DNA from 3 places in the Citrobacter sp. C1 genome. Region 2 is predicted to be linked to each of the others. Evidence: predicted binding sites of a transcription regulator. Region 2 holds the regulator's gene; each other region holds the start of a gene.
The links. Region 2 encodes CRP, which controls carbon source genes, mostly activating them, when cyclic AMP is high. Its sites were predicted from a motif close to ATGTGANNNNNNTCACAT; they were not measured.
Positions count from the first base shown of each region.

Region 1 (3,282 bases), 470 kb from region 2:
GACTGGGCGGCGTATCTGGAATGGGGTGTCGAGGCCTTCCGCATCAACGCCGCAGTGGCGAAGGACGAAACGCAGATCCATACCCACATGTGTTACTGCGAGTTCAACGACATCATGGATTCCATCGCTGCGCTTGATGCCGACGTGATCACCATTGAAACCTCGCGTTCCGACATGGAGCTACTGGAGTCGTTCGAAGAGTTCGACTACCCGAACGAAATCGGGCCGGGCGTGTACGACATTCACTCGCCAAATGTGCCAAGCGTGGAATGGATTGAAGCCCTGCTGAAGAAAGCGGAACAGCGTATCCCGGCTGAGCGTCTGTGGGTGAACCCGGACTGTGGGCTGAAGACGCGTGGCTGGCCGGAAACCCGCGCAGCGCTGGCGAACATGGTGAAAGCGGCGCAGAACCTGCGTCAGGCTTAATTAGGTGCCCGATCGCCGGGGGCGTTAACGCTTACCCGGCCAACAGGAACGTGCAAGTCGTTGTAAGCCCGGTAAGGCGTAGCCGCCACCGGGCGATTAACATTTATTTCTTCCCACCATATTGCGCAAACCACGCCAGCATTCTTTGCCAGCCGTCATTGGCGGACTCTTCGTGATAGCTCGGGCGATAATCCGCGTTAAAAGCATGCCCGGCATCGGGATACACCACGATTTCTGCTTTGGCATTCGCCGCGCGCAATGCCTGACGCATGGTTTCCACGCTTTCCTGCGAAATACTGGTGTCCTGCGCGCCATAAAGCCCCAACACGGGGGCGTTAAGATCGGTAGCGATATCGACAGGATGCCTGGGCGAGTTCAGCGTTTTGTCGCCGACCAGTTTGCCATACCATGCCACTGCCGCTTTTAACTGCGGGTTGTGTGCGGCATACAGCCAGGTGATGCGTCCACCCCAGCAAAAACCAGTGATCATCAGTCGGTGTGCGTCACCACCGTTGCGTGAGGCCCAACTGGCGACGTGGTCCAGATCGGCCAGAACCTGAGAGTCCGGGACTTTGGCCACCAGGCCGCTTAACAGCGTTGAAATATCGGCAAAATCATTCGGATCGCCCTCGCGAAAGTAAAGCTCTGGAGCGACAGCCAGATACCCTTCCAGCGCCAGGCGGCGACAAATATCACGGATGTGTTCATGAACGCCAAAAATTTCCTGCACGACGATAACAACCGGTAGCGGACCTTCGCTGTGCTTCGGGCGTGCATGATACGCAGGCATATCATCGCCTTGAGACGGAATCGACGTTATTCCCGCGATGATTTCGTTATCCGGGGTGTGAACCGCCGTTGCTGCGGGTGGGGATACTGCAGGTGCAAAGCCAGATTGTCGTGTTGTTGCCATGGTATTCTCCGTACCCTTAAGTATTTAGCCAAATAGCGCATCATTAACTATAGACGCGTGCAACGAACCACATTGCCTTAAACGGTCTATCTTTTGTGCAAGGCTTGCCTGTATCGAACAGTTAATGTGATGTTCATCACTATTTGACGGTAATGAAATGCAATTGATTTACATCAAAGTGATAGCTGTCACGAAAATATGTTTATGCCTTCGGTAAAGTGTGTTTTTGCTTCTTCTGACAAAACCGATTCACAGAGGAGTTTTTATGTCTAAGTCTGATGTTTTTCATCTCGGCCTCACCAAGAACGATTTACAAGGGGCTACGCTTGCTATCGTCCCTGGCGACCCTGAGCGTGTGGAAAAGATCGCCGCGCTGATGGACAAGCCGGTTAAGCTGGCATCTCATCGCGAGTTCACTACCTGGCGTGCTGAGCTGGATGGTAAAGCTGTGATTGTCTGCTCTACCGGTATCGGCGGTCCGTCGACCTCTATCGCCGTAGAAGAACTGGCGCAACTGGGCATTCGTACCTTCCTGCGTATCGGTACGACCGGCGCTATTCAGCCGCATATCAACGTGGGCGACGTGCTGGTTACCACCGCGTCTGTCCGTCTGGACGGGGCGAGCCTGCACTTTGCACCGATGGAATTTCCGGCTGTTGCCGATTTCGAATGCACCACCGCGCTGGTGGAAGCCGCGAAATCTATTGGCGCGACTACCCACGTCGGCGTGACCGCCTCTTCAGATACCTTCTACCCAGGCCAGGAGCGTTATGACACCTTCTCTGGTCGCGTGGTGAGCCGTTTCAAAGGCTCGATGGAAGAGTGGCAGTCCATGGGCGTCATGAACTACGAAATGGAATCCGCTACGCTGCTGACCATGTGTGCAAGCCAGGGTCTGCGTGCCGGTATGGTTGCGGGTGTTATCGTTAACCGTACTCAGCAAGAAATCCCGAATGCTGAAACCATGAAGCAAACGGAAAGCCACGCGGTGAAAATCGTGGTAGAGGCTGCACGTCGCCTGCTGTAATTTTCTCTCCTTTCTGAAAAGGCCGACATGTTCGGCCTTTTTATTTTGCGCAGTACCTCGCAGGAAATTCCTTTTAAACTGGACGTTTATACAGCACAATTCTATTTTGTGCGGGTAAGTCGTTGCTGTAAGGGGGGCGTAGTGGATATTTCGATAATGATAAGTGCCGTCGTGGCGTTAGCTGCAGGGCTGCTTGTGGGCTGGCTGGCGACCAAAGCGCGTGCCGACCAAATCCGCGCGGATCTTATCGAAGAACGGCGTGAACTGGATATTGCGCTAAGCGCCGCACGTCAACAGCTGGCGCAGGAAGCCCACTGGCGCGACGAGTGCGAGCTACTCAACAACGAACTTCGCAGCCTGCAGAGTATTAACACCTCTCTGGAAGCCGATCTCCGGGAAGTCACCACGCGACTCGACGCGACGCAACAGCATGCGGAAGATAAAATCCGCCAGATGATCAACAGCGAACAGCGTCTGAGCGAACAGTTCGAAAACCTGGCAAACCGTATTTTTGAACACAGCAATCGTCGCGTTGATGAGCAAAATCGCCAAAGCCTGAATAGCTTGCTTACACCATTACGTGAACAGCTGGACGGTTTTCGCCGCCAGGTGCAGGATAGCTTTGGCAAAGAGGCGCAAGAGCGTCATACCCTGGCGCACGAAATTCGTAACCTCCAGCAACTGAACGCGCAGATGGCGCAAGAAGCGGTTAACCTGACACGGGCGCTGAAAGGCGATAACAAAACCCAGGGCAACTGGGGAGAAGTCGTACTCACGCGGGTACTGGAGGCGTCCGGTCTGCGCGAAGGCTATGAATATGAAACTCAGGTCAGCATAGAAAATGACGCACGATCGCGGATGCAGCCGGATGTTATTGTCCGATTGCCGCAGGGCAAAGACGTGGTGATCGATGCGA
Region 1 covers NZ_CP115035.1:4,915,752-4,919,033, reverse strand. The annotation lists gene metE (5-methyltetrahydropteroyltriglutamate--homocysteine S-methyltransferase) at 1-426, shown strand, start outside; gene IB214_RS23505 (dienelactone hydrolase family protein) at 530-1,339, opposite strand; gene udp (uridine phosphorylase) at 1,605-2,366, shown strand; gene rmuC (DNA recombination protein RmuC) at 2,508-3,282, shown strand, end outside.
Region 1: a site for CRP is predicted at 1,464-1,481, ahead of udp (uridine phosphorylase). Genes of this name have one in related genera too.

Region 2 (3,282 bases):
CGTGGCACCGTAGCCATTTTGCGTGACGAACAGGACCGTCATCAGGATCCAATAAGGTTTGGGCAGGTGTAAGGCGCTGCCCATCAGGCTGGCGATGCTCAGCATGACGCTGATACGCCCGGCATTACGCAACGCGGGAGATTTCAGCGACAGATAGTTTTTCAGGGCCGGGAGTAACGGCAGGCGGCGCTGTTTGTCGGCCATTAAATCTCGGGCATACAGCGGACGCTGGGTGCGTAGCACGCGGGCAATGCGGCTAAAGTGCCAGTAGCAAAACTGCCCGACCGGGTTTTCCGGGTGCTGGTTGGCAATTTTCTCCAGCGTGCCAATCTGTTTTTCCATCGAAAAGCGTGTTGGTAAGCGGTGATACAGAATGTCATCTGCCAGTACGCGTAACCGGTCGGCGACGGTGCGCGCATTCCAGCGAATCACCTGTTCTGCATGACTGCGTTCGACCAGCTTCTGCACCTCTTCTGGTTGATGTAGGCTGACGGAAATATGCTCCTGCAAATCCAGCGCCTCCTGAAAGGCCCGCAGCAGGCGTTTGTACTCGTTGTTGTGATGCGCCGACAGCATATGCATTTGCTGATAGCACTGGGTGATCAGATCCACCGCTTTTTGCTGGCGAACCAGCAGCGGGGGCAGCGCTTTTTCGGGATCGACGTGCTGGGTTAGCAGGCTGTATTTCGCTTCACAGTAATCGGCCAGTTCGCGATATAACAGGCTGAGCGATTCGCGCAGCGGCTGCTCACGCCACAACCAGAACCAGAACCAGTTGAACGCGCCGTACCACAATGTTCCCAGCGCATAGATCAGTAGCGGTTCCCAGACCGGCATGTTGCCAGCCAGGCTTAGCGTGAAAATTGCCGCAATCAGTGAGGCGGGCAGCAGTCGTGCATGCAGCGGGCTTAACTCGGCGGTCACGCCGAGAATCAGCGTCAGGCCGGTAAGGATCAGCGGGAGCGCAATGCTTTCTGCCAGCAATAGCTGCATGATCAGGCTACATCCGGCAAACAGTGACGCGCCAATAACTAAGCGTTTAAAAAATCGCTTATGCGGGGTATCAAGACCGGCAATGTTGCAGCAGGCGGGGACGAGGGAGAACAGCAGCCCCAGATGAAGCTGACCGATGATAAGACCGACAGCCACGGGTAAACACAGCACCAGCGTTTGTCGTAGTGCGTAGTTGATCTCTGGGTGATAAATCAGTCTTCGCCACATCGGTGCAAACAAAAATGGCGCATTACCAGGTAACGCGCCATTTCGACGAGGTTAACGCGTGCCGTAGACGACGATGGTCTTACCGTGCGCGGAGATCAAGTTCTGATCTTCCAGCATTTTCAGGATACGACCAACGGTTTCACGGGAGCAGCCAACGATCTGGCCAATTTCCTGACGGGTGATTTTGATCTGCATGCCGTCCGGGTGGGTCATCGCGTCAGGTTGTTTCGCCAGGTTCAACAGGGTCTGGGCGATACGACCGGTGACATCCAGGAAGGCCAGGTTGCCCACTTTTTCGGACGTTACCTGCAGGCGACGAGCCATCTGAGAAGACAGGCGCATCAGAATATCCGGGTTAACCTGGATTAATTGACGAAATTTTTTGTATGAAATTTCAGCAACTTCACATGCGGTTTTGGCACGTACCCAGGCGCTACGTTCCTGGCCTTCTTCAAACAGGCCTAATTCACCAATGAAATCGCCCTGATTCAGATAAGAGAGGATCATTTCTTTCCCTTCTTCATCTTTGATCAGCACTGCCACTGAGCCTTTAACGATGTAATACAACGTTTCCGCTTTTTCACCCTGGTGAATCAGCGTGCTCTTCGATGGGTACTTATGAATATGGCAATGAGACAAGAACCATTCGAGAGTCGGGTCTGTTTGCGGTTTGCCAAGCACCATGCGCGGTTATCCTCTGTTATAAGCTGTCTCCAGAGTCAGAACACGACGCTGCCTCTGGGGTTGCAAAAATATGCTTCCCGCTACCTGGGAAAGGGGCTGCTAAAAAGTGAACTGCAGCCTGTAATGTGATGTCCTCTGCATACATGCAGTACGTCAATGTATTACTGTAGCATCCTGACTGTTTTAGCATAGCTTTCGCCGTGTGTCTCCTGGTGTCTCGCTTCAGCATGACTCAGGTCGCCTTCCGTTGCGAGAATTGTTATGTACGCGTAATCTGTCAGGAAAATTGAAACATTGGAGTTACGAAATATGCAAGCGCGTGTAAAGTGGGTTGAGGGGTTAACCTTCCTCGGTGAGTCCGCCTCAGGCCACCAAATCTTGATGGACGGTAACTCCGGTGATAAAGCGCCGAGCCCGATGGAAATGGTACTCATGGCTGCGGGTGGCTGTAGCGCCATTGATGTGGTGTCGATCCTGCAAAAGGGTCGTCAGGATGTGACCAACTGCGAAGTGAAGCTCACTTCCGAGCGTCGTGAAGAAGCGCCGCGTCTGTTTACCCATATTAATCTGCATTTCATCGTTACTGGCAACGATCTGAAAGACGCTTCGGTGTCTCGCGCCGTCGATCTCTCCGCGGAAAAATACTGCTCCGTGGCGCTGATGCTGGAAAAAGCGGTGAATATTACCCATTCCTATGAAGTGATTGCCGCGTAATCCCTGATGCCGGATGGATGATGTTGATTTGTAGGCCCGATAAGCGTAACGCCATCGGGCACTTCCCACGCTTCACTCGATTTTTTTGCCTTCCATCAGTCGCTGGACCAGCGGCAGCATAATCAATTCCATCGCCAGCCCCATCTTGCCGCCCGGCACCACTAATGTATTGATATGGGAAATGAATGAGCCCTGCAGCATCGCCAGCAGCCACGGGAAGTCGATGCCTTCCAGATTACGAAAATGAATCACTACAAAGCTTTCATCCAGTGACGGAATGCTTTTGGCGGCAAAAGGATTGGAGGTGTCGACGGTCGGTACACGCTGGAAGTTAATATGCGTACGGGAAAACTGCGGGGTGATGTAATTAATGTAGTCGTCCATTGAACGTACCACCGAATCCATTACCGCCTCGCGGGAGTGACCGCGCTCGCTGGTGTCGCGGGTCAGCTTCTGGATCCACTCCAGATTGACGATCGGTACCACGCCGACCAGCAGATCAACATGCCGCGCCACGTTTTGCTGCGGCGTCACCACGCCACCGTGCAGGCCTTCATAGAATAAGACGTCTGTGGGTTCAGGCAGCGGCTGCCACGGGGTAAACGTTCCCGGAACCTGATTCCACGGAACGGCTTCATCGTAGGTGTGCAGATATTTTCGTGA
Region 2 covers NZ_CP115035.1:354,392-357,673, forward strand. The annotation lists gene IB214_RS01665 (YccS/YhfK family putative transporter) at 1-1,221, opposite strand, end outside; gene crp (cAMP-activated global transcriptional regulator CRP) at 1,273-1,905, opposite strand; gene IB214_RS01675 (OsmC family protein) at 2,215-2,619, shown strand; gene IB214_RS01680 (phosphoribulokinase) at 2,692-3,282, opposite strand, start outside.

Region 3 (3,282 bases), 1.5 Mb from region 2:
AATTCACCTTACCGCTGTTATACGCGTTTAATGCGCCCTGAATGCGGTAGCGGTAATACTGGTTAATTACGCCGGTGCGATAGTATTTCGCGGTGCCTAATACCACGCCGACCTGACGGTAGGGTAAATCCTGCAATTCGTCGTAGATATAGGGTGCCGTCTTCCAGCTCATCCATCGGTCGAGGCCAAGCACCGTCAACAGCAGTAAGCCTATCAGGACTAACAAGCTGTAAAACACGCGCTTTAACATGTAGATAACTCGGCAATGGGATGGAATGTTAATCAGGCTACTGTACTCGACGGCGTAGCGCAAGAAACAGCAGTCTGATTGAGGGGATTTTCAGCAATACTGTTTAGATCATGTAGGTCAGATAAGACGCTAACGCGTTGCCATCAGGCTATGGCGATAATGCCTGATGGCGGCGGCCTACATGACGACCTTTTTACGCTAGCAAAACGCGCTCGATGCGGTTGCAGCCCAGAGCTTTCAGGGTAGCGGCAGTGGCATCCCACTGGATCAACGGCGCATCGGCTTTTTCTGCCAGTACGGCGCGTTGAATATCCGGGTAATCGTAGCCGTTCAGATTCAACAGGTTTAATGCACCCTGCAGCGGAGGCAGCGTGGGGTTAAAAGCGGCGTTTTCAGCGTAGCTACCGCTGAAGATTTGACCGTCTTTGCATTCCAGTGCCACACCGCTTGGGGCGTTGCTGTACGGCATATGGCAGCGGTTGGCTGCGGCGATCGCCGCCTGCGTCAGCGCGTCACCTTGCAGCGCAAAGCCGTGATCCTGCTCATCCATCAGCAATGTTTTGATGTCGAGATCTTTCGGACCAAAAGCATCCGGCAGGTAGTCACGCAGCGCGTGCGGCTCACGACCCGGCAAATGAATGCGTAAATCCAGCCCGCTGTTCAGCTCGTTCATAAACTGACGGCAGTGGCCGCAGGGGGTGTAGTTGACGGTAATGGCGGCGAGTCCCTTTTCTCCGCGCAGCCAGGCGTGACTGATGGCGCTTTGCTCGGCATGAACGGTTTGCTGCATCGTCGCGCCGAGGAATTCCATATTGCTACCAAAATACCAGTTGCCACTGACGCCGCGCGCAATGGCACCAACGTTAAAATGGGACAGATCGGTACGTGCGCAGGCGGCAGCCAGCGGCAGCAGAGCGAATGCCAGCGCGTCTTCGTCCAGTCCCGATTCGCGTTTCAGCAAAGAGACCTGCTCCGCAGTCAACATGGCGGGGAAATGGACATCCGCCAGAAGGGGGGCCAGGGCTGATTGCACGTTACCCGCGAGTTGGGCGAAAGCAGTTTGAAAACGTGGATGCATGGCGATGCCTCATAACAATGTAATGGAATCGTAGTTTACGGGCCTGTTACGGCTTTATATGTGATCCAAATCTCACTGTGTATGCAACTCATGAAACTTAAATGAAAAATGTGCAACGCATCGCAAATAAATGAACTAAAAATGGCGCTAACCGACTACAGCCAGAATCACCGGGAACAGGAAGGGGGCCACCAGCGAGGTGATGATCCCGCAAATAACCAGTGCCAGGGAACTGAACGCACCTTCCTGGTAATCAAGCTCCGCGCAGCGTGCCGTACCCAGGGCGTGTGACGCGGTCCCCATTGCCAGTCCACGCGCCGCCTTGGTGCGAATGCGCATCGCATTTAACAGTGTGTGGCCAAACACGGCACCCAGGATCCCGACAAAGATGACGCAGACGGCGCTGATAGCAGGAATACCGCCGATGCTACCCCCCACCGCCATGGCGATCGGCGTGGTGACCGATTTAGGCATTATAGATGCGGCAATTTCTGGCGATGCCCCCATCAGTAACGCAATAGTGGTCCCGGTGACCATCGCCACAATGCTACCAGCAAAGCAGATGGCAATAATGGATTTCCAGCGGGCGCGGATTTGGTGCAGCTGTTCGTACAGCGGGTATGCCAACGCGACCACGGCAGGTTGCAGTAAATCGTTCAGCACTTCGCTACCTTTGAAATAGTGATTGTAGGGAATGCCGGTCAGGATCAGAAAAGGAATAATCACCACCATGGCAACCAGCAGCGGGTTTAGCAGCGGCATTTTGATCCGCATTGCCAACTTACGTGCGCCAAAAAATACCGCCAGCGTGAGGGGTAACGACCACCAGATATACGCCATCATTCTTTTGACCCTTTTTGCCCAACGATTTTGCGTTCACCGTGCACAAGGTGTGAGCTCCAACTGACCACCAGGAAAACGACCAGCGTACTGATGGTGCAGGACACCACGACCGGTCCAAATTGCGCGCGCAGCAAGTCAAAGTACTGCATGATCCCGACGCCAATCGGGACAAACAGCAGCGCCATGTAACGAATCAGGACGTAGCAACCGGGGTTAACCCATTTCGCTGGCAGTATCTGTAATGCCAGCAGAACAAACAGAATCAGCATGCCAATAATGCTACCCGGGATGGTGATAGGCAGCAGTGAGGCAAGAAAAATACCAGCATACAGGCAGGCATAAATCAGGATAAACGCGCGTAAATATTGCCAGATAATGTTCAGTGACTTGCTCATAGTAGAAACCCTTGACGAGACCTATTCATCATACAATTAAACTCAGAAACGTGCTACCGATCACATCATGAATTCTAAGCATAGTGGAAATAGATAACTGGAACATCAGGCAATAGCCCCAATCGACAGGCTGACGCCTGTGTGCTGCTGACAGTGCTTTGATCTCTTGTACGGAGACGCTACCATAGCGCCTCTCTTTTTTGCAGGTAACAATATGCGTGTTTTACTGGCGCCGATGGAAGGCGTGCTCGACTCACTGGTGCGCGAGCTGCTGACTGAAGTTAATGATTATGATCTGTGTATCACCGAATTTGTGCGCGTGGTGGATCAGCTCCTGCCAGCAAAAGTATTTCATCGGATCTGCCCGGAGCTGCATAACAACAGCCGTACCCCATCCGGCACGCAGGTGCGCATCCAACTGCTGGGGCAGCATCCACAATGGCTGGCAGAGAACGCGGCCCGCGCGGTTGAGCTGGGGTCGTACGGTGTCGATCTGAACTGTGGCTGCCCGTCAAAACTGGTTAACGGCAGCGGTGGCGGCGCAACGCTATTGAAAGATCCTGAACTTATCTATCAGGGCGCGAAGGCGATGCGCGAGGCGGTGCCGGGTCATTTGCCGGTAACGGTGAAAGTGCGCCTGGGCTGGGACAGCAGCGACCGGCAGTTTGAAATCGCCGATGCCGTTCAGCAGGCGGGTGCCAGCGAACTGGCGGTTC
Region 3 covers NZ_CP115035.1:1,809,752-1,813,033, forward strand. The annotation lists gene sanA (outer membrane permeability protein SanA) at 1-250, opposite strand, end outside; gene cdd (cytidine deaminase) at 444-1,328, opposite strand; gene IB214_RS08700 (CidB/LrgB family autolysis modulator) at 1,476-2,171, opposite strand; gene IB214_RS08705 (CidA/LrgA family protein) at 2,168-2,566, opposite strand; gene dusC (tRNA dihydrouridine(16) synthase DusC) at 2,781-3,282, shown strand, end outside.
Region 3: a site for CRP is predicted at 1,387-1,404, ahead of cdd (cytidine deaminase). Genes of this name have one in related genera too.